3 regions of the Pseudoalteromonas sp. SCSIO 43101 genome follow, and region 1 is predicted to be linked to each of the others. Evidence: predicted binding sites of a transcription regulator. Region 1 holds the regulator's gene; each other region holds the start of a gene.
The links. Region 1 encodes LexA, which represses DNA repair genes until DNA is damaged. Its sites were predicted from a motif close to TACTGTATNNNNATACAGTA; they were not measured.
Positions count from the first base shown of each region.

Region 2: a site for LexA is predicted at 3,207-3,226, ahead of ruvC (crossover junction endodeoxyribonuclease RuvC). Genes of this name have one in related genera too.
Region 3: a site for LexA is predicted at 3,816-3,835, ahead of J8Z25_RS05295 (YebG family protein). Genes of this name have one in related genera too.

Region 1 is NZ_CP072673.1:3,431,609-3,438,599, reverse strand. Features, by position in the region: gene J8Z25_RS15945 (VOC family protein) at 1-333, shown strand, start outside; gene J8Z25_RS15940 (PepSY-associated transmembrane domain-containing protein) at 308-1,033, opposite strand; gene J8Z25_RS15935 (hypothetical protein) at 1,192-1,572, shown strand; gene J8Z25_RS15930 (PaaI family thioesterase) at 1,580-2,017, opposite strand; gene lexA (transcriptional repressor LexA) at 2,179-2,796, shown strand; gene coxB (cytochrome c oxidase subunit II) at 3,234-4,376, shown strand; gene ctaD (cytochrome c oxidase subunit I) at 4,376-5,971, shown strand; gene J8Z25_RS15910 (cytochrome c oxidase assembly protein) at 5,971-6,501, shown strand; gene J8Z25_RS15905 (cytochrome c oxidase subunit 3) at 6,539-6,991, shown strand, end outside.
Region 2 is NZ_CP072673.1:1,584,683-1,591,673, reverse strand. Features, by position in the region: gene tolQ (protein TolQ) at 1-17, opposite strand, end outside; gene ruvB (Holliday junction branch migration DNA helicase RuvB) at 999-2,003, opposite strand; gene ruvA (Holliday junction branch migration protein RuvA) at 2,011-2,631, opposite strand; gene ruvC (crossover junction endodeoxyribonuclease RuvC) at 2,633-3,157, opposite strand; gene J8Z25_RS07450 (ABC transporter permease) at 3,295-5,796, opposite strand; gene J8Z25_RS07445 (ABC transporter ATP-binding protein) at 5,786-6,505, opposite strand; gene J8Z25_RS07440 (arylesterase) at 6,506-6,991, shown strand, end outside.
Region 3 is NZ_CP072673.1:1,109,566-1,116,556, reverse strand. Features, by position in the region: gene J8Z25_RS05320 (chorismate mutase) at 1-706, shown strand, start outside; gene dsbB (disulfide bond formation protein DsbB) at 834-1,352, shown strand; gene J8Z25_RS05310 (DUF6170 family protein) at 1,352-1,654, shown strand; gene J8Z25_RS05305 (IS110 family RNA-guided transposase) at 2,055-3,080, shown strand; gene J8Z25_RS05300 (ComEA family DNA-binding protein) at 3,349-3,642, opposite strand; gene J8Z25_RS05295 (YebG family protein) at 3,889-4,191, shown strand; gene putP (sodium/proline symporter PutP) at 4,253-5,764, opposite strand; gene J8Z25_RS05285 (EAL and HDOD domain-containing protein) at 6,134-6,991, shown strand, end outside.

The DNA of each region.
Region 1 (6,991 bases):
GTGAGTTTAAATGTGAAAGATATCCATGCTTCAAAGCAGTTTTATGAAAAACTTGGCTTTAAAGAATTTGCCGGCGAAATCGAGCAGCATTGGTTAATTATGAAAAACGGCGAACATTTAATAGGTTTGTTTCAAGGCATGTTTGATAAAACCATGCTGACCTTTAACCCAGGCTGGGATCAAAATGCTGAGGCACTGGTAGAGTTTGCCACTTTTGAGCAATTAGCCGCGCATTTTCAGCAACAAGGGTTAGAAATACAAAAAGCCGGTGACGCGAGTTTTATTATCACCGACCCAGATGGCAACCCTATTTTGATTGACCAGCACGTTTAGCAGGCTTTTTACGTTTTAAACGAATGTTCTGTAGCAATAAAATAATCCCCGTAATACAAAACAGTACGCTGGTGGCCGAAAAGCTAATTAGAAGTGGGTTATTAAAGTTTTCGCGCTCATCATAATCCATGATGTGTAGCATCCAGAAAAAGTCGAAAATGCGCCATAGGGAGCTGCGCACTGTAATGACTTTACCGGTTTGGCTATCTAAATATAAGGTTGTTGTCAGCCAATCATCAAAACTCACTTGCCAAACATTGGCCTTGTGAGCCACTTCTCTTGGTCCTTTGGTTAACAGCTGTGCTTGCGTGATATTTGCGTTAATAAGTAAGTGAGTTCTCGCGTTTTCAATTATTTGTGCTTTATTCGGCGCAGGCATTTTATCACCTGTTCTGCCATCAAAATTAAAGGAGCCGCTCGGTGCCGTGACTTCTATGATTGGCGACTCTAAAAAGTGGCTGTACTTGATACTTTCAATTTGTTCAAATTGTGCCGTTATTTTATCGATAGAAGCAGAGTAGTCTGACACTAAGAAAGGGTTACTTAGACTGCGATTTGCTAGATGTTTTCCATGCACTTTTTCAAGCGGCAATGAACTCATTACAAGCCCACCTAATAGCCAAAAAAAGATCTGCAAAGCAAGTAAATAGCCTAGCCATTTATGCCCTTTACGAGCATATTTGAACATGCGTTTATTCATTACCACCCCGTTATTATTGTTATATGGGCGCTATTTTAGGTTGTTTAGCTGTATTGCCAATGCGGCAAAATGTCGCATTAACTGTATTCTAGATTTGGTATATATACAAAACTGAGTTAAAGTTTCAGTCGATATCAATAGAGGATAAAAACGAGAGTATGTCGGAAATTCAATTTTTAAATGTAGATCTGGAGCTTGAATCAAAGCACGATATTAGTGCGCTTGTTGCTGATTTGAAGAAAAACGCTATGGTTTTACATTATGACCAAGATGAATACCGTCAACTTGCACGCATTGAAGCAACTGCAGATATCAGCTCTCCAGACAAAGCGATTAACCAGCTTTGCGAATTAATTGAATCTTGCTCGCGCAATGCATTAAAGCAGTGGTTATCTTGTTCAAAACGTACATTTGATTTAGGGTTTGAATCGGGTAACTCGCCAAAGTGCTTTAACCAACCCCTGCATGCAGATACCTTGTTACGTATCTCAGCAATTGGCGCAGGGATTGAAATTACTATTTATCCAGTCGAAAAGTAAACTGAATTTAGCGCTCTACGACTGCTGCGGTCATTCTTGATACGCAGCACAGCTCCCCAGCAGCATTGGTAATTTTGATATCCCAAACAGAGGTGCGCTTACCTAAATGAAGTGGTTTGGCCGTTGCCGTTAATGTCCCTTTTCGAGACGCTTTTATGTGGTTGGCATTAATCTCTTGACCAACAGCATAGAATTTATTGAAATCAATCACAAAGTTGGCTGCATAGCTTGCCACTGTTTCTGCTAACACAACGTTTGCTCCGCCATGAACCATGCCCATAGGGTTATGGTGTTCAGGAATTGCAGGCATGGTGGCCACTAAATAATCATCGCCAATTTCAGTCACCTCAATACCCATCGTTTTCATTAAAGTGCCTTGCCCGGTTACTCCTTGTTCCAAGTCTTTACATTGCTCCAGCGTGATTGGATGGTGCCAAATACTCATTGTGTTTCCTTAACATGCGAATTAAAGCTAATACCTTATGGCATCTTTCATTGCGGTTCAATGTTAGTTTTGTAGCAATATGATGGAGTTAATTTAAATTTGCGATTTTCAAATAACTGTATATACTCACAGTTAAATGTACTGTATGGAAAACCAGTTGTATGCGCCCATTAACTAAACGCCAATCGCAAATCTTAGAACTAATTAAAGTCTTTATTAAAGATACAGGCATGCCGCCAACACGCGCTGAAATAGCTCAAACATTGGGTTTTAAAAGTGCCAACGCCGCTGAAGAACATCTAAAAGCACTGGCAAAAAAAGGCATGATCAAAATGAAGCCTGGAGCGAGTCGTGGTATTCAGTTGATTGAAGAAGATGAACCTGAGCAGTTAGGTTTACCTTTGATTGGCCGTGTTGCAGCTGGTGAGCCAATTTTGGCTCAGGAGCATGTCGAAAGTCATTGCCAAGTTGACCCTACGTTATTTAAACCAGCCGCTGACTTTTTACTACGTGTAAATGGCATGAGTATGAAAGATATTGGTATTATGGACGGTGACTTGCTTGCAGTACATAGAACGCAAGTTGCTGAAAATGGGCAAGTTGTTGTAGCTCGAGTTGATGAAGATGTAACTGTTAAGCGGCTAGAAAAAGCAGGTCGGAAAGTACTTTTACACGCTGAAAACGAAGAGTTCTCACCTATTGAGGTTGACCTTGAGCATGAATCTTTCAATATTGAAGGGTTAGCTGTAGGAGTCATTCGTAACGCTGACTGGATGTAGTTGTCCCTTATTTGGTGCGCTAAATTGACTCAATTTGGTGCGCCATTGTGTTTTTGCCACTTAATTAGGATTTGTGAATCCTTACTCTTTATTTAAAGCCTTATATGGCGCAGTTTTCCTCTCTTTTTGTATATTCTTCGTATACCACAACATTAAATAACGCGCTGATTATAGTTGTTATTTCTGCACCAAAATAAACATTTATTATCACTAAAACTTGCTTATTGGTCATTTTTTAACTAATTGGTTAAAGCAATGTATTAACACCTGATTAATAAAAAGACACAAAAATGTGCGAGGTGTTAGACAGGGGGCCAGTATCATAAGTGAGTTAAAATGATACGTAGTCGCTCTGAACAATAAAAAAAACGAATGGGCACCTTGCTGTATCGCCTTTTCGCTTTGCGTCTTGCAATAGCATCTAAAGGAGCCGTCACATGGGTAAACTGCGTTACGCCTTGTGGCTTATATTGGTTGCACTCCCAGAAATTGTATTGGCAAATAGTCAATACAATATGCGAAAAGGGGTGACTGATATAAGTAATAATGTTTATGAGTTACACATGACGATATTTATTATCTGTTGTGTAATCGGCATCATCGTATTTGCGGTGATGTTTTGGGCTTTAATACACCACCGTAAATCTAAAGGGGCCAAGCCTGCCCAATTTCATGAAAGTACAAAAGTTGAAATACTTTGGACTGCCATTCCATTTGTCATCTTAATAGCCATGGCTGTGCCTGCCACAAAAACTCTCATTGCTATGGAAGATGCCTCTAAAGCTGATATCACAATTAAAGTGACAGGCTCGCAATGGAAGTGGCATTACGAATATATGGGTGAAGATATAGCCTATTACTCAATCCTATCTACACCAAAAGATCAAATAGACAATCAGGCAGAAAAAACGGAGCATTATTTGCTTGAGGTAGATAAACCGCTAGTGCTTCCTATCAATAAAAAAGTCCGCTTTTTAATGACCTCAGACGATGTTATTCATTCGTGGTGGGTTCCTGATTTTGCAGTTAAAAAGGACGCAAACCCGGGATTTATCAATGAAGCGTGGACACGTATTAACGAACCAGGTGTTTACCGTGGTCAATGTGCAGAACTATGCGGTAAAGATCATGGTTTTATGCCTGTTGTGGTGAAAGCCTTACCTGAAGATGAATTTGCTAATTGGCTTGCAGATGCTAAGGAAGAAAAGGCTAATGCAGCAGCCGCTGATGCTGCTTTGCTTGATCAAACATTACCTAAAGAAGAGCTTATGGTCTTAGGTGAGCAAGTGTATATGGCAAGTTGTGCTGCATGTCACCAGCCTACTGGTATGGGCTTACCAGGCGTGTTTCCTGCACTTAAAGGCAGTCCCATTGTATTAGGTGATGTAAAAGATCACATAGATATCGTGTTACATGGCCGCCCTGGTACGGCGATGCAAGCGTTTGATAAGCAGCTTTCAATTAAGCAACTTGCTGCGGTTATTACCTATAAGCGAAATGCATGGGGTAATGATACCGGCGATGTGATCCAACCGAGTCAAATTCAAGCCGCGATTGATGCAGCAGCGGAGGCGAAATAATGAGTAACGTTATTAATGAGCAAGCAACTGGGCATGCGCATCACGACCATCATCATCCTGCTAAAGGTTTTAAGCGTTGGCTTTACACCACCAATCATAAAGACATCGGGAGTTTATACCTGATTTTTTCTCTTACCATGTTCTTGATTGGTGGAGCGATGGCTATGGTGATCCGCGCTGAACTATTTCAGCCAGGATTACAGTTAGTTGATCCGCACTTTTTTAACCAAATGACCACGGTACATGGTTTGATCATGGTGTTTGGCGCCGTTATGCCCGCATTTACTGGGCTTGCTAACTGGATGGTGCCTATGATGATTGGTGCACCTGATATGGCACTGCCACGCATGAACAACTGGAGCTTTTGGATATTACCTTTCGCATTTTTAATCCTGTTGGCTTCGTTACTGATGCCAGGTGGTGGTCCTGCGTTTGGCTGGACATTCTACGCACCACTCTCCACCACTTATAGTAACGATAACACTGCACTGTTTGTATTTGCCATACATATCATGGGTATTAGCTCAATTATGGGGGCGATTAACGTTATCGTGACTATCGTCAATCTAAGAGCGCCGGGTATGACTTGGATGAAGCTTCCGCTATTTGTTTGGACTTGGTTAATCACAGCATTCTTATTGATCGCTGTTATGCCTGTTTTAGCTGGGGCTGTCACTATGGTGCTGACAGATAAATACTTTGCAACAAGCTTTTTTGATGCGGCAGGTGGTGGTGATCCTGTGATGTTCCAGCACATTTTCTGGTTCTTCGGTCACCCCGAAGTGTACATCATGATTTTGCCAGCCTTTGGGATTATTTCGACTATTGTGCCGACCTTCTCACGCAAAAAGTTATTTGGCTATGCTTCTATGGTGTATGCAACCTCATCCATTGCGCTGCTGAGCTTCATCGTTTGGGCACATCATATGTTTACCACAGGCATGCCTGTAGCCGGCGAGTTGTTTTTCATGTACGCCACAATGCTCATTTCGGTGCCAACGGGCGTTAAAGTGTTTAACTGGGTAGCCACCATGTGGCGCGGTTCAATTAGCTTTGAAATTCCGATGATGTTTGCCATCGCCTTTATTGTGTTATTCACCTTAGGTGGTTTCTCTGGCTTGATGCTTGCCATTACACCGGCAGATTTCCAGTATCACGATACCTATTTTGTGGTGGCACACTTCCATTATGTGCTCGTGACAGGAGCCGTGTTCTCAATTATGGCGGGAGCCTATTATTGGTTACCGAAATGGACTGGCAACATGTACAACGAAACGCTGGCGAAATGGCATTTCTGGCTATCGCTAATCAGTGTCAACGTGCTGTTCTTCCCTATGCACTTTGTTGGCCTTGCCGGTATGCCGCGTCGTATTCCTGACTATGCTCTGCAATTCGCTGACTTTAACGCCATTATCAGTATTGGTGGTTTTGCATTTGGCTTATCACAACTGTTGTTTGTGTTGGTGGTATTTAAATGTGCTAGAGGTGGCGAAAAAGCGCCTGCCAAAGTATGGGATGGAGCTGAAGGTTTAGAGTGGGAAGTAGATTCTCCAGCGCCTTATCACACTTTTGAAACACCGCCGGAGATTAAGTAATGAACCATGCACCTTTGCTAAAAAAACTGCTGATTACATGCTTGCTCATGTTCGCATTTGCTTTTGCAATGGTGCCGCTTTACGACGTGTTTTGCGACGTTACAGGGTTGAATGGTAAGCCATCATTAGAAAAAGCGAGCGCGAGTGAATCAATAAATACACAGCGTCAAGTTGATGTCAGCTTTACCACTCACGCTCAAAGCGGCGCGCCATTTAAGGTGCAGTCTGAGCAATACAGCGTGGCGGTACAACCTGGTGCCATGCGTGAAGTTAAATTCTCAGCAAAAAATACCAGTAATGAAGACAAAGTCATGCAAGCAATTCCATCGGTATCACCGGGAAAAGCGGCAAAGTATTTACATAAAATCGCCTGTTTTTGCTTTGATCAGCAGCCAATGAAAGCCGGTGAAGAAATGGAATTTACCTTGTTGTTTTATGTTGATACTGAGTTACCCGACGATGTTGAGGAACTGACATTGTCGTATACCGTGTTTGATATTAGCGGGCATGTTGTGGCTAAAAACGATTAAAAGCCGCCAAGCTAATTGCTAATTGGGAGCAAACAAAATGAATCAAAACTACGAAAAATACTATGTTCCAGCACAAAGCCCTTGGCCAATAGTGGGCGCCATCGCGATGTTTTTAATTGCTGTCGGTGCTGGTTTAACTGTGATGCAAGTCAGTGGTGAAGGCAGTAATGGCCAGTATGTATTGTATCTTGGCATTGCCATATTAATTTATATGGTTTTTAGTTGGTTTAAAAACGTTATTGAAGAGTCTCATAAAGGGCTTTACTCAGCACAAATGGACCGCTCATTCCGACAAGGTATGAGCTGGTTTATATTCTCTGAGGTCATGTTTTTTATGGCATTTTTTGGCGCTCTTTTTTACGCTCGAATGATTTCAGTGCCTTGGCTTGGTGGTGCAGGCAATAATGCCATGACCAACGAAGTACTCTGGCCAACCTTTGAAGCTGTATGGCCGCTGTTAACCACGCCATCGGGCGAGACAACACAGGCT
Region 2 (6,991 bases), 1.8 Mb from region 1:
TTAAGCCCTGATCCCACGTTAAACTCCTAAAAATAGATTTCTATGTAATTTGTTATATTTTTTACACTTGTATTTATTGACCACAAACATGGCCAAAAGTTACAACTAGTGTATCTAGTCAATTATGAACTGACAACGCTCTTGCTGTGAATTAGCGGCAAATAACGGTAAAAAGCAATTTGCTTAGTTATTTTTTAGCCAGATTGAATTTTACAAATACTTTTATGCATATTTTTACCTTAATAATAAGTCACTAGAGTGACGCTTAAAAGCAACCAAAACAATCAAAAACACGACGTTTATTCATAAATTACGCATAAACACCCAAAAGTACTTTTGCAAATCTACTACAGAATACTTAAACTAATCCTGAATACAGAATATGAATTTTATAAAAACCACTCTATTCATGCAGTTAAAGAGAAAATAACCACAAAGCGAACAAAAAGAAAACAATAGAATTTTTTGCTCACATTAGTTTTTTTAATCTGAAAATTAAATTTTTCTAGTTTGAAGAAAAATCCATCATTGCGTATTATTTACCTATACCGAGCTAGCAACCTCATGAAAGTTTCTTTCATTAAGCTCCGTTTTTAGCAATATGAAGTTTCGTATTGCTCTAGGTTTACTGAAATCAGGATAAAACCTTCTTTTAGTAGACCCTAGTTCCCTGAATTACTTCCTTCAACTTGTTGTTTGCCCGCATCCTTATGCGGGCTTTTTTTTGCCTGCGCAAACGTCAACGAGAATACCTATCAAAAACTTAACAGCATGTGAATTACAGGTGTTAGATGACTCTTGCCGGTATGCGGTATGCGGTATGCGGTATGCGGTATGCGGTATGCGGTATGCGGTATGCGGTATGCGGTATGCGGTATGCGGTATGCGGTAAAATCTATATTGCCATTTAAAAAGTCAACTTATCTCTATTAAAAAGCAGCCCTCTCGAGCTGCTTAATACTTATAACTTAAAGCTTTTGTAACTAACCTGAGTTTTGTTATTTATCTGGGGTTAGTCCAAAGTGCAAGTAAGCGATGTCTGATACAAGTCGTCCGCGCGGGGTACGTTGTATAAAGCCTTGTTGAATTAAAAACGGTTCTATTACATCTTCTATCGTTTCTTTTTCTTCGCCTATTGCAGCTGCAAGGTTATCAAGGCCAACTGGGCCGCCCATAAATTTTTCGATAATAGCTAATAGGTATTTTCTATCCATGTAGTCAAAACCGCTTTTATCGACATCAATCATATCGAGGGCTTGCTCTGCAACCGATGCGTTAACTTTACCGTCAGATTTAACTTGCGTGTAATCACGAACACGGCGTAACAAACGGTTCGCTATTCGCGGTGTGCCACGTGAGCGCTTGGCTATTTCTGTGGCTCCTTCATTGCACATAGTTAAATCTAAAAATCTTGCTGAACGAGCAACTATTTTTGATAAATCTTCAACCGAATAAAATTCTAAACGCTGCACTATGCCAAAACGGTCTCTCAGTGGTGAGGTGAGTGAACCTGCACGGGTTGTCGCACCTATTAAAGTAAATGGCGGTAAATCAAGTTTAATTGAACGTGCGGCTGGGCCCTCACCGATCATAATATCCAGCTGATAGTCTTCCATTGCTGGATACAAAATCTCTTCGACCTGCGGGCTCAAGCGGTGAATTTCGTCAATAAAAAGTACGTCACCTTCTTCAAGGTTAGTTAAAAGAGCAGCTAAATCGCCAGCTTTTTCGAGTACTGGCCCTGACGTTGTTTTAATATTAACGTTAAGCTCGTTGGCAACAATGTTTGCAAGTGTGGTTTTACCAAGACCCGGTGGACCAAATATTAATAGGTGATCCAAGGCTTCGCCACGATGGCGAGCCGCCTCGATAAATATTTCCATTTGTTGCTTAACATGCGGCTGGCCTGTGTAATCTGTTAACAGTTTTGGCCGTATGGCACGATCAACACTGTCTTCGTTACTTTGTTCACTCGCATCTATTAAGCGATCTGCTTCTATCATGGTTTACTCACAACATTGATTTTAGAGCTTCTTTAATTAGAACCTCTGTCGTCATATCTGGTTTGTTCACTGCTTTCACCGCTTTTTGTGCTTGCGGTAGCTTATAACCTAATGCCACAAGTGCAGACACTGCATCATCGGCAGCATTATTTGCCACTAGGGTATCATCACTTGCAGGCTCAATGACGGCATTATCGCTAAATGGTGTAAATAAGTCATTACCCCAATCTTTCAGTCTGTCTTTCATTTCGAGTACTAAGCGCTCAGCAGTTTTTTTACCAACCCCCGGAAGTTTAACCAGTGTGGTTGCATCTTCATTGTTTACACAACTTACAAATTGCTGTGCTGACATACCCGATAAAATCGCAAGTCCTAACTTTGGCCCTACGCCATTAGCCTTTAATAGCTCTCTAAATAAAGCGCGCTCTGTTTTATTGTTAAAACCAAATAATAGCTGGGCATCTTCACGTACCACAAAATGGGTATAAATAATCGCTTGCTCACCTACTGCGGGTAAATCATAAAAGCAGGTCATAGGCATTTGCACTTCGTAGCCTACACCACTTACTTCAATAAGAATTTCTGGCGGCTGTTTTTCAACAAGTAAGCCATTTAATCGACCAATCATATTACTTCCTTAATCGTCCTCTTACGGTTTTGCTCGCACTGCCCGCAAGTTTAATTAAATTTTGTTCTGAGTGTGCATGACATATAGCAATTGCTAGAGCGTCAGCGGCATCGGCTTGAGGTGTGCCTGGCAGCTTTAAAATATTCTTTACCATATGCTGTACTTGAGACTTATCGGCTCCGCCATTACCCACAACAGCTTGCTTGATTTGCCTTGCTGAATATTCATAAACTGGCAGCTCAGCCATTGAAGCGCCAACAATGGCAGCGCCACGAGCTTGACCAAGTTTAAGTGCCGAATCAGGGTTATGTGCCATAAACACTTTTTCGATAGCAAAGCTGTCTGGGGAGAATTGCTCTACCAATTGACTGATCCCTTGGTAAATCATTTTTAAACGAACAGGAAAATCGTGTTCTGCCAATTTTATGCAACCACTTCCTAAATAAGTGAACTTAGCACCTTGGTGAGCAATCACGCCGTACCCTGTTAATCGTGAACCAGGATCAATCCCTAAAATAATCGCCAACTAACTGACCCATCTATTATCATTATTATCTGTGTTAATAATGCCAGAGCACTGTATAAATTACCAGTAACCAATTGCAATTCATAAAAAATGCCCGCAATTGCGAGCATTTTATAAACGCGTTTTTAGTTAGAATCTTATGCCAGTGAGCGTAATAAGCCTTGGGTATTTTTTCGCATTGTGCGCGCTATCATCAAATAACCCAAACATGCCACAAATAGGCCTCCTACTGCTGGGCCAATAAGCCAAATATGAGGATGGAATTTACCTGCTAATTCGAACATCTGTTTTTGTACAATTAATAAAGCAATATCACTGACAATGGCAGCGACTAAGCCTGCCGTAACCCCTAATAATAAAAACTCATATAAGGTGGCATTTTTAATTAAACGCCCTTTAGCACCTAAAGTTCTTAGGATGACAATCTCTTGCATACGCTCACCCAAACTTGCTTGTACTTGTGAAATAAGCACTAAAGCTCCACAGGCAACGACAATTGCTAGTACAAAACCAATCGCTAATGATACTTGCTCTATTGTTGAGCGAATCTGTTTAATAAAGCTTTCAACATCAATCACATTCACTGTTGGGTATTGACGCATTAACTCATTAAATTCGCGTTTTTTATCCGCTTTTACATTCACCGATGAAATATAAGTAGCAGGAAAACTGGCTAGCACATCAGGACTTAAAATAATAAAGAAGTTAGGTTTGAGTGTCGTCCAGTTAACTTTTCGAACACTGGTAATTTTTGCATCGAAAGACTGTGCACCTATTAAGAAAGTAAGCGTATCACCTATTTTTACATCTAAGCGTTTAAGCATAGACTCTTCAACCGATGCCTCAGCCACTGAGTTTTCACTAAACCATGCACCGTCGATAAGCTCGTTTTGATTTGGCAAGTCCTTGCGCCAAGTTAGGTTTAGCTCACGGCCAATGCCAGAGCGAGCTTCTTCGTCTTTCTTTTCGTTATCTTCTTGCGATACTTCGCGGGCAACCAGCTCACCATTAACGGCGTTTACACGGCCACGAACAACAGGGTAAAAATCAGACGTTGGCATATCATTTTGCGCTAAGAAACTAGTAATAGGTTCTAGTTCTTGCTCAGTAATGTTCACTAAAAATGAATTAGGTGCATTTTCTGGAAGCTGTGACTGCCAATCCGAGATCATGTCGTTCTTCAATACAATTAAAAACAGTAACAATTTTATAGCCAATGCAAAGCTAATTAATTGTACGGCATTAACGTTGGCACGCTTTTGAATTGATGCTATAGCCAATGACCAACTATTACCTGGGCTTAAACCGAGTTTGCGACCACCGCCAAAAATAACCTTTGATAAAGCAAATAACACCGCGATTAAAAATGCAGTTGAAAGAAACAAAATGGCACTTATTTTGATGTTATTACTAAACAACCACATGAGTAAAAACACAGTAAGCGCCGACATAGCCAAGTGTACTTTACTAACCAATAAACGGTCGCCTAAATTACGGCGCAACACGCGCAGCGGAGGAATATCAAATAAATCGAGTAGTGGTTTAATAGAAAACATTACCGCACAAATCACGCCGGTGCTAATAGCAATAATCCACGGTTTAGCAGATGCACTTGGTAGTGCAGTGCCCATGGTCTGTGCTAAATAATCTGTTGCAACTGCTTGTAAGCCATAACCAATCAGTAAACCAACTATGACCGACATTGAACAAACAAGGCTCAAGTGAAGTAAATAGATTTTACGTATCATAGCGCGGCTTCCGCCCAGCGTTTTCATCATGGCAACCGGGTCATATTGACGCTCACAATACCGTTTTGCCGATACCGCAATAGCAACAGCGGCTAAAATAATGCCAAGTAAACCAGCTAGCAATAGATAGCTCTCGGCACGATTTAAACTATTAGAAATAGGAGACTGGCGGTCTTTAACACCATACCAACGCTGGTTTTCTTTCATTTGTGGTTTTAACCACGCATAGAAGGTATCTAAATTGTCTTTGCTGCCAGCATAAAGCTGACGATAAAACACTCGACTACCCGGCTGAATTACCTCTGTAACGGCTATGTCTGCTTCATTAATTAAGATTCGCTGGCTGCTTGAAAACACATTAAACGGTGCATCAGGCTCTTCGGCTACAACATGACTAGCAGTAAACGTAGCAGCGCCAAGCTCTACTTTATCGCCCACTTTAATGTTTAACGCATAAAACACTGATTCACTTAACCACACTTCACCACGACTTGGGATATCAGCAGTTACTTGTGGTTGATCAGTCAGGCTAGTTTTTACTTTTAACTCGCCTTTTAACGGATAGGTGTTTGATACCGCTTTCACCGAGCCAAGCTGCATTTCGTCACCAGCAAATAACATGGTATCGAAATAGGTTATTTTAGCGGTACGTAAGTTTTCTTGGTTGGCTTTTTCTAAAAACTCGGCAGGTAAAGCATGGTTACTTGCTAAAACGCGATCAGCAGCAATAAAGGCACTGCTTTTTTCTTCAATACTTTGACCAATTCGGTCGGTAACCATAGACAGTGTTAAAACAGTGAGAACAGCTAAGGCAATTGCTGCACTGATCACTGTTAACTCACCGCGTTTAAACTCACGTGAAAACAGTTTTAGTGCTAATTTAGCCCACATTCGCTTGCACTCCTTCGCTTTCTTTTACAGTTACTAACTGCCCTGCTTCAATGTGTAAAATTTGCTGACACTTTTGTGCAAGCTGCTCATCATGCGTTACTAAAATAAGTGTCGTGCCGTGCTCTTTATTTAATTCAAATAATAATGACTCAATTAATTTACCGTTTTTGCTATCAAGGTTCGCTGATGGTTCATCGGCAAATAAGATTTTCGGTGTACCAATAAATGCACGCGCAATAGCTACACGCTGCTGCTCACCGCCAGATAATTGCGATGGGTAATGGCCAACACGGTGACTTAAACCTACTTTTTCAAGTAGCTCAAGCGCTTGCTGTTTCGCGTCTTTACTACCGGCAAGTTCAGCCGGTAGCATCACGTTTTCAAGTGCTGTTAAGCTTTGTACAAGCATGAAAGACTGAAACACAAACCCCACTTTTTCGGCGCGAAGTGCCGCGCGTGCTTCTTCGCCTAATTCGTGCAAAGCAGCACCATCTAAATAAATACTGCCGCTAGTTGATTGGTCAAGTCCGGCTAACAAACTTAATAAAGTAGACTTACCCGAACCAGAGGTGCCCACTACTGCAACTGAGTCACCCGACTTGACATTAAAGCTGATGTCACTGAGGATGGTCAAGTTGCCCTCAACCGTGGTGACCGTTTTAGAAAGTCCTTTAACTTGAATGATGTTTAATTGAGAAAGCGCTGACATATGATGCATCCAATCCTACGTTTTATATTCGTTTTACTGTTAGTAATCAAACCACTTACGGCAGCAGCTGACAACACAATTTTAATTTTAGGTGACAGTTTAAGCGCCGCATACGGCCTTAAACAAGAACAAGGCTGGGTTAAATTGTTACAAGATAAGTACGATGAAAAAGACCAATCTGTATATTTAGTAAACGCTAGTATTAGTGGTGAAACTACCGGCGGCGCCTTAAGACGACTCGACGCGTTACTAAGTGAATTTGAACCCACTCATGTGCTTATTGAGCTTGGCGGAAACGATGGTTTACGTGGTTTCCCTATTAAACGCCTGCAAACTAACCTACGTGATTTAATAGCGAAAAGCCAACAAATTGGGGCGAAAACCGCCATAATGGAAGTACAAATTCCACCAAACTATGGTCCGCGTTATACCAAACTTTTCACCGATAGCTTTAAAACTATTGCTGATGAAACAGATTCTGAGCTC
Region 3 (6,991 bases), 1.4 Mb from region 1:
CCAAGCTGATTTTGGTTTATTACCCATTGAAAACACCAGTTCTGGTAGTATCAATGAAGTATTCGATTTATTACAGCACGCTCAAGTATCAATTGTTGGTGAAGTGACGCACAGCGTTGAACACTGTTTATTAGCGATGCCTGGTACTGAGTTATCTCATATCAATAAAATATTTGCTCACCCACAGCCTTTTGCTCAATGTAGCCGTTTCATTCAGGGCTTAGGTGACATTCAACATGAAACCTGTGATTCAACTTTCCATGCATTGCAATCAGCAGTTGAAACCGCAAACAGTGCCGCTATCGGCTCTGCACAAGCAGGGAAAAACGTCGGTTTAGAAGTGGTTAAATCAGGCTTGGCCAATCAAAGTGAAAACCATAGCCGCTTCATTGTAGTAGCCCGTAAACCTCTTCAAGTGTCGAAACAAATCCCAACCAAAACGAGTTTAATTATGGCCACCAAGCAACAAGCGGGTTCGTTAGCTGACGCCTTAATGATTTTTAAACATCACAAAATTAACCTTGTAAAACTAGAGTCACGTCCAGTACCTGGAAACCCTTGGGAAGAAGTGTTTTATGTAGATCTCGAAGCAAACCTTGATGACTTACATGTTAAACAGGCACTAGAAGAGCTAAAAGAACATACTCAGTACACCCGTGTACTTGGTTGTTATCAAAGTGAGTCTTTGCAAGCTGTAAGTGTTTAACTGACGATCATTACTGATTAATGAAAGGAGCCGCTTGGCTCCTTTTTCGTATAATTTCATCTTAGATACTTGCACCCACAGCCCCGTCTAAGCATAATCTTGAAAACAATTTCAAATTGGATCATTCATGAATTGGTTAGCAGAATTAGCAACTAAAAGAACACCTTGGTTATTATTAGCATTTATTTCACTAGCGTTTGAAGTCACTGCGTTGTTTTTTCAATACAGCATGGGACTTGAACCATGTATTATGTGCATTTATCAACGTACCGCTGTTTTAGGCTTACTTGCAGCAGGTGTGATTGGAGCGATTAACCCACAAAATATGGTTGTTCGCCTTGTTGCATTTGCTACTTGGGGTATCTCTGCAATCTGGGGTTACTTTATTGCTAAAGAACACATTGCAATGCAAAACAATACCGACCCTTTTGCATTTAGCTGCGCATTTGAGCCTAATTTCCCAAGCTTTATGCCACTGCATGAATGGATCCCTAGCTTTTTTGCAGCCACTGGCGATTGCGGCAATATTGATTGGCAATTTGCATCAATGAGTATGCCTGCATGGATGGAGATTATTTTCGCTGCGTTTTCAATAGTCTTTGTAGCAGTTTTATTTAGCCGTTTAGTAACTAAAAAGTCGTTATAATGATTTATTTTTTTACTAGTCAAATCCCTGCTTTAAAAACTTTTAAAGTAAGGCAGCGCCAGCAAATAATTGCACTTGCTCTGGCTCATTTAAGCCCAAGTAAAAAGATTATTTTATCGGTGTGTAAGCTTGCCTTTCTTGCGCCATTATTTTTAGGTTTAGCCTACTTTGAAGGCTGGATGCTGTTACCTTGGTTATTATTAGCAGGCTTAAGTTACCCACTTATCACAACACCTATCGAAAATTTGTTCGCACTAGCGCATTTAGACAAAGCTATCAATGAATTTAAACAGGGCGAATAACGCCCTGTTTAGGGCGTGTTGACCTTTGTGGATTAAAGTTTGTTCACTCTAGGGGCAATTTAATCGCGGCGCGAGATTTGTAACCTAGTGGACTAAGTAAAAATCGAGCAAAGCTACCGCGTTCTGCCCACGGCCTTTAGCTTCATCTATTTAAGTAATAAAAAGATAATCGCCCCTAGGAAGAACCCAAAAGGTAGCGCGTGTTTGGTATGGATGCTGCGTTATCGCCTATTTATGTTGAACAACCACACGACATAGGCTCTGCCTTGCTTAAATACCAAACATACTGCTGCAAAATTAATCACAATAGGTCAACGATGAAATGGTCTCCTCCCTTTCGGCATCGCAATGTGCCAAACTTGGAATTGAACGATTCAAGTAATAAAGCGAGGAGACCGAGATGAATATTACAACAGTTGGATTAGATTTAGCAAAGAATGTGAGTCATGTGGTTTGCTGTAATCAAGTAGGTAAAATTGTTAAGAAAAAAATCCTGAGAAGAAAAGAAATACTGAATTATTTTGCTCAACTAGATGATTGCCTAGTTGGAGTCGAGTCATGTGCCAGTGCACATTACTGGGCAAGAGAACTCGAAAAACTGGGGCATCGGGTAAAACAAATAGCGCCTCAACACGTAAAGGCTTATGTCAGAGGTAACAAAACAGATTTTAATGATGCATTAGCCATAGCCGAAGCTGTTGTGCGACCAGAAATGCGTTTTGTTAGAACAAAAACCCAAACCCAACAAGATATTCAATCGCTGCATGTACTACGCAAGAAATGTGAGCGAGACAGAACAGCGAATAGTAATGAAATACGAGGCTTATTGTATGAGTATGGGATTGTCATTCCATTGGGAGTACATAATGTTTATAAGGCCTTGCCTGAGTTATACGATAGAGAAGCAAATAATGGGTTGAGTGAGTTGTTCAAGGAATTATTGGAACAACACTATAAAAAGTTGTCAGAGCTTAAAGCGCACCTGGATGTTTATACTCAAAAAATCCATGACTTAAGTAAAGATGATGCCTGTGTTCGATTACAGAGTATTCCGGGTATTGGCCCATTGATTGCCAGTGCGTTTTATCAACATGTGGGCAATGGCAGTGAATTTAACAATGGACGAGCGGTATCAGCTTCCATAGGTTTAGTTCCGAGGCAACATAGTTCCGGCGGTAAACAAAATTTACTGGGTATCAGTAAACGGGGCGATGGGTATTTAAGAACCTTATTGATACACGGTGCCAGAGCCGTTATGCGAGTCAGTGCGAACAAAGATACGCCACTGGCAAAATGGATAAAGCGAATAGAGCAAACGCGAGGCAGGAACAAAGCTGCGGTTGCGCTTGCCAATAAGTTAGCTCGCGTTGGTTGGGCGATATTAAAACACGGCGGTCGTTACAACGATGATTTGGTAACGGCTTAACAATGAATAACGAGTTCACTTCAGAGGATTGCTGAATAAACATCAAGTGATGACAAACAGGTAAAACCGACATATCGAAAACCTGATAGGGCGTGTGAGTTTGATAAACTCGTGTCAACGATAAGGACGATATGTGCGAAGTTCATCGAGGCTCGAAACCAAAGTGTTTCAATTAAGAAGCCGGATATACGAACGCAAACCTATCCCTGTCAAAACTCATTGTTTATTCTTGCAATGTTGGAGGAGACCATATACACGCCCTAGTCTTTTAAAGCGTAATTTTCCCCTCAAGTTTAGCAAATACCTTATCGCCTATTCCTTTTACTTCTTTTAATTGCTCTACCGACTTAAACGGACCTTGCTTATTGCGATGCTCAACAATCGCTTTAGCTTTAGACTCACCAATACCCGGTAATTGAGTAAGTTGATCGATGCTAGCTTTGTTAATACTGAGCTTTTGCATTTTAACTTGTGTTGCTTCGGTTGGTTTTACGGCGAATGCCGGTGTTGTAGGCAGTAACGCAATACTCGTGGCAAGTAAAAGACTTGATAGTAATTTCATAATTTCCTCCGTGATGTCCATCTTGGACAGGTAGTTAGCTATTACCCAACACTCACTCCATCGCTTGTGTTTAACTTTGGGTAACAATATAAATAAAGCTAATGCCCCTATTATTGTCAAATTTGTTCCATAAAAAATTTCTTTAGATACTTGCAAAGTAAGGCCCGAAGCATTACTGTATATAAAAACAGTAATCAAAGTGGCGATTTTACGCTGCAAATGCCACGCTTAAATGCAGGAGAAATCATGGCTGTTGTTGTTAAATATGTTGTAGAAAGAAACGGAGTCGAGCGCATGACGTTTACTACTAAGAAAGAAGCTGATGCGTATGACAAAATGCTCGACATTGCTGAGTCATTAGAATTAATGCTTGAAAAAGTTGATGTACCATTAAGCGAGCAACAAATTGAATCACTAGCGCTTGAAATGGCAAAAGAAAAAGACCAATTTATGGCTGTACTTAAAGGTGCAAAAGAGGTTCCTGCGAAGCCTAAAAAAGCAAAATCAGACGATAACGTTGCAGATATAAAAGAAAAAGCTGCAAGCTAAGCATTGGTTATAAAATTAAAAAAGGGCAACAAATGTTGCCCTTTTTTGTGCTTACTCAAAACTAAAGTGATGACTCAACTTCATCAAATAAATCTGTAATTTCTTTTTTCGGCTCAGTCGTCATTAGGCTCACAACAATAATGGCAATCGTTGATAAAATAAAGCCAGGGACAATCTCATAAATAATTGCACTTAGCGATTGGCCATCGATCTTAATTGGCGCGTAAATCCAAAACAGTACTGTTGCAGCACCGACAACCATACCACTGATAGCGCCTTGTAAGTTCATGCGCTTCCAGTAAAGGCTAAGTAGTACTAATGGACCAAATGCAGCACCGAAACCAGCCCATGCATTACTTACTAAATCCAAAATAGAGCTATCGCGGTCATACGCTAGGTAAATAGCAAACAGAGCAACCAAGATAACACTAATACGACCGACTAATACTAGCTCTTTTTGAGAAGCACTTCGGTTTAAATAAATCTTATAGAAGTCTTCTGTTAGAGAGCTTGAACACACTAGTAATTGCGATGAGATGGTACTCATAATCGCAGCTAAAATAGCAGCCAATAAGAAACCAGCAATTAGAGGATGGAAGATAAGTTCAGACAGTACCAAGAAAATAGTTTCTTTATCATCAATTGGCATTTGGTTTTCAAGCATATAAGCAGCACCAAATAAACCTGTTAACACAGCACCAATTGCTGAAAGTGTCATCCACGACATCCCCACACGTCGCATAGTTGGCATATCTTTAACTGAACGCACAGACATAAAACGAACAATAATATGCGGCTGTCCAAAATAACCAAGACCCCATGCCATTGCAGAGATAATAGCAATCGTCGAACCACCAGCAAACCAGTCCATCATATTAAGTGCATGAATTTCAGTTTCTTTTGGTGAGCTTAACAATAAATCATAGCGTGCATTGGCGAGTGTATCCATGAATGGTTGATCAAGCATAGTATATGTCGCAATTGGTACTGCAAGCAGCGAGATAAACATGATACAGCCTTGAACAAAGTCTGTAAGGCTTACTGCTAAGAAGCCACCAAACAAGGTATATAACACTACAACGCCAGTTGTGATATACAGACCCATTTTATAGCTCATATTAAATGAGTTTTCGAATAACTTACCACCCGCGACAACACCTGATGAAGTATACAAGGTGAAGAAAACAATGATTACTATCGCAGAAATAACACGCAGTATATTTTTATTATCATCAAAGCGGTTTGCGAAATAATCTGGAATGGTGATTGAGTCATTCGCTTTCTCAGTATAAACACGTAAACGAGGCGCTACCAAGAAATAGTTAGCCCAAGCACCGAGTACTAGACCTATAGCAATCCAAACTTTGCTTAAGCCGAACAGATACATTGCACCTGGTAAGCCCATTAGCAGCCAACCACTCATATCTGATGCACCTGCTGAAAGCGCAGCAACACTTGGTGATAAATTACGACCACCTAGCATATAACCTGACACATCGTCTGTGGATTGCTTATAAGCGTATAGCCCAATCCCCAACATTACGATGAAGTACAATGCTAACGAAATTATCATTCCTGTTTCCAAATTAGCCTCCAATAATTGTTTAATGTTGGCTTTTAATCCGAATAATGACTCGCAAGTTACTTAATTTTAAGACATTATTGGGGTAAAAACCGATATCACTCATGACTATAACATGCTTCTACCCTACAACTCCAATCAAGCCGTTCAGTGGCAGGTTTACAATTACAACCTTTTCATAACAAAAATGTGATATTTAATCGCTAGTTATAGAATTTCATTACAATTTATCCTAGTCTTAGGATCACAGAAAATCAGTATTTATCCTCAAAAATGAATATTTAATTAATGCTATTTTAGGCACGATGACTTATATTGCTCATGGATAAATGAATTAACCGAAGTGGACTTGCTAGGACTATGTATTTTTACGCTGCACGCCAACCTATTTTAGATAAGGAAAAGAAACTTGTCGGCTACGAACTCTTGTTTAGGGATGGCGTAGATAACGTTTTTCCTGATATTGACGGTGATGAAGCGACATCTCGACTCATTGAAGGTAGTCAGTTCAATTTTGGTTTAGAAGATTTAACGGATAACAAACCAGCCTACATTAATTTCACTTTAGAGACACTCCAAAAAGGCTACCCACTTTTACTGGGTAAAGAGCAAGTAGTTGTCGAAATTCTTGAAACGATTCAACCGGGTAAACGTTTACTAGCAATGGTTCAAGATTTAAAAGAGCGCGGATATACGCTTGCCCTTGATGATTACATACACCAACCTGTTTGGCGCCATTTTTATCCGTATATCGATATTATCAAAATTGACTTTTTAACCTGTGATAAAGAGTCTATTGAATCCGTCGTTGAGGCAATCAAACCTCACCCGCACATCAAGTTACTCGCCGAGAAAGTTGAAACATACGAAAAATACCAACTTGCTTTGGACATGGGGTTTAGCTATTTTCAAGGCTTTTTCTTTTCAAAGCCTGAAATGGTGCAAAGTAAAACTTTACCACCTTCTGAGATGGCTCTTGCCGAGCTTTTATACGAAACCTCAAGTATTGATTTAAATCTCAGAAAAATCACCGAGGTATTTGAACGAGACGTTAACTTATCTTACAAGTTGTTACGCTATTCAAACTCAGCAGCTTTCAAACGCAGAGCTGAAATTAGCACGATAAAACAAGCGCTGATTGTTTTAGGCAGTGAAGAAATCAAACGTTTCTTATCACTTTTATTTGCTGCACAAGTTGCGGCAGATAAACCTGCAGAG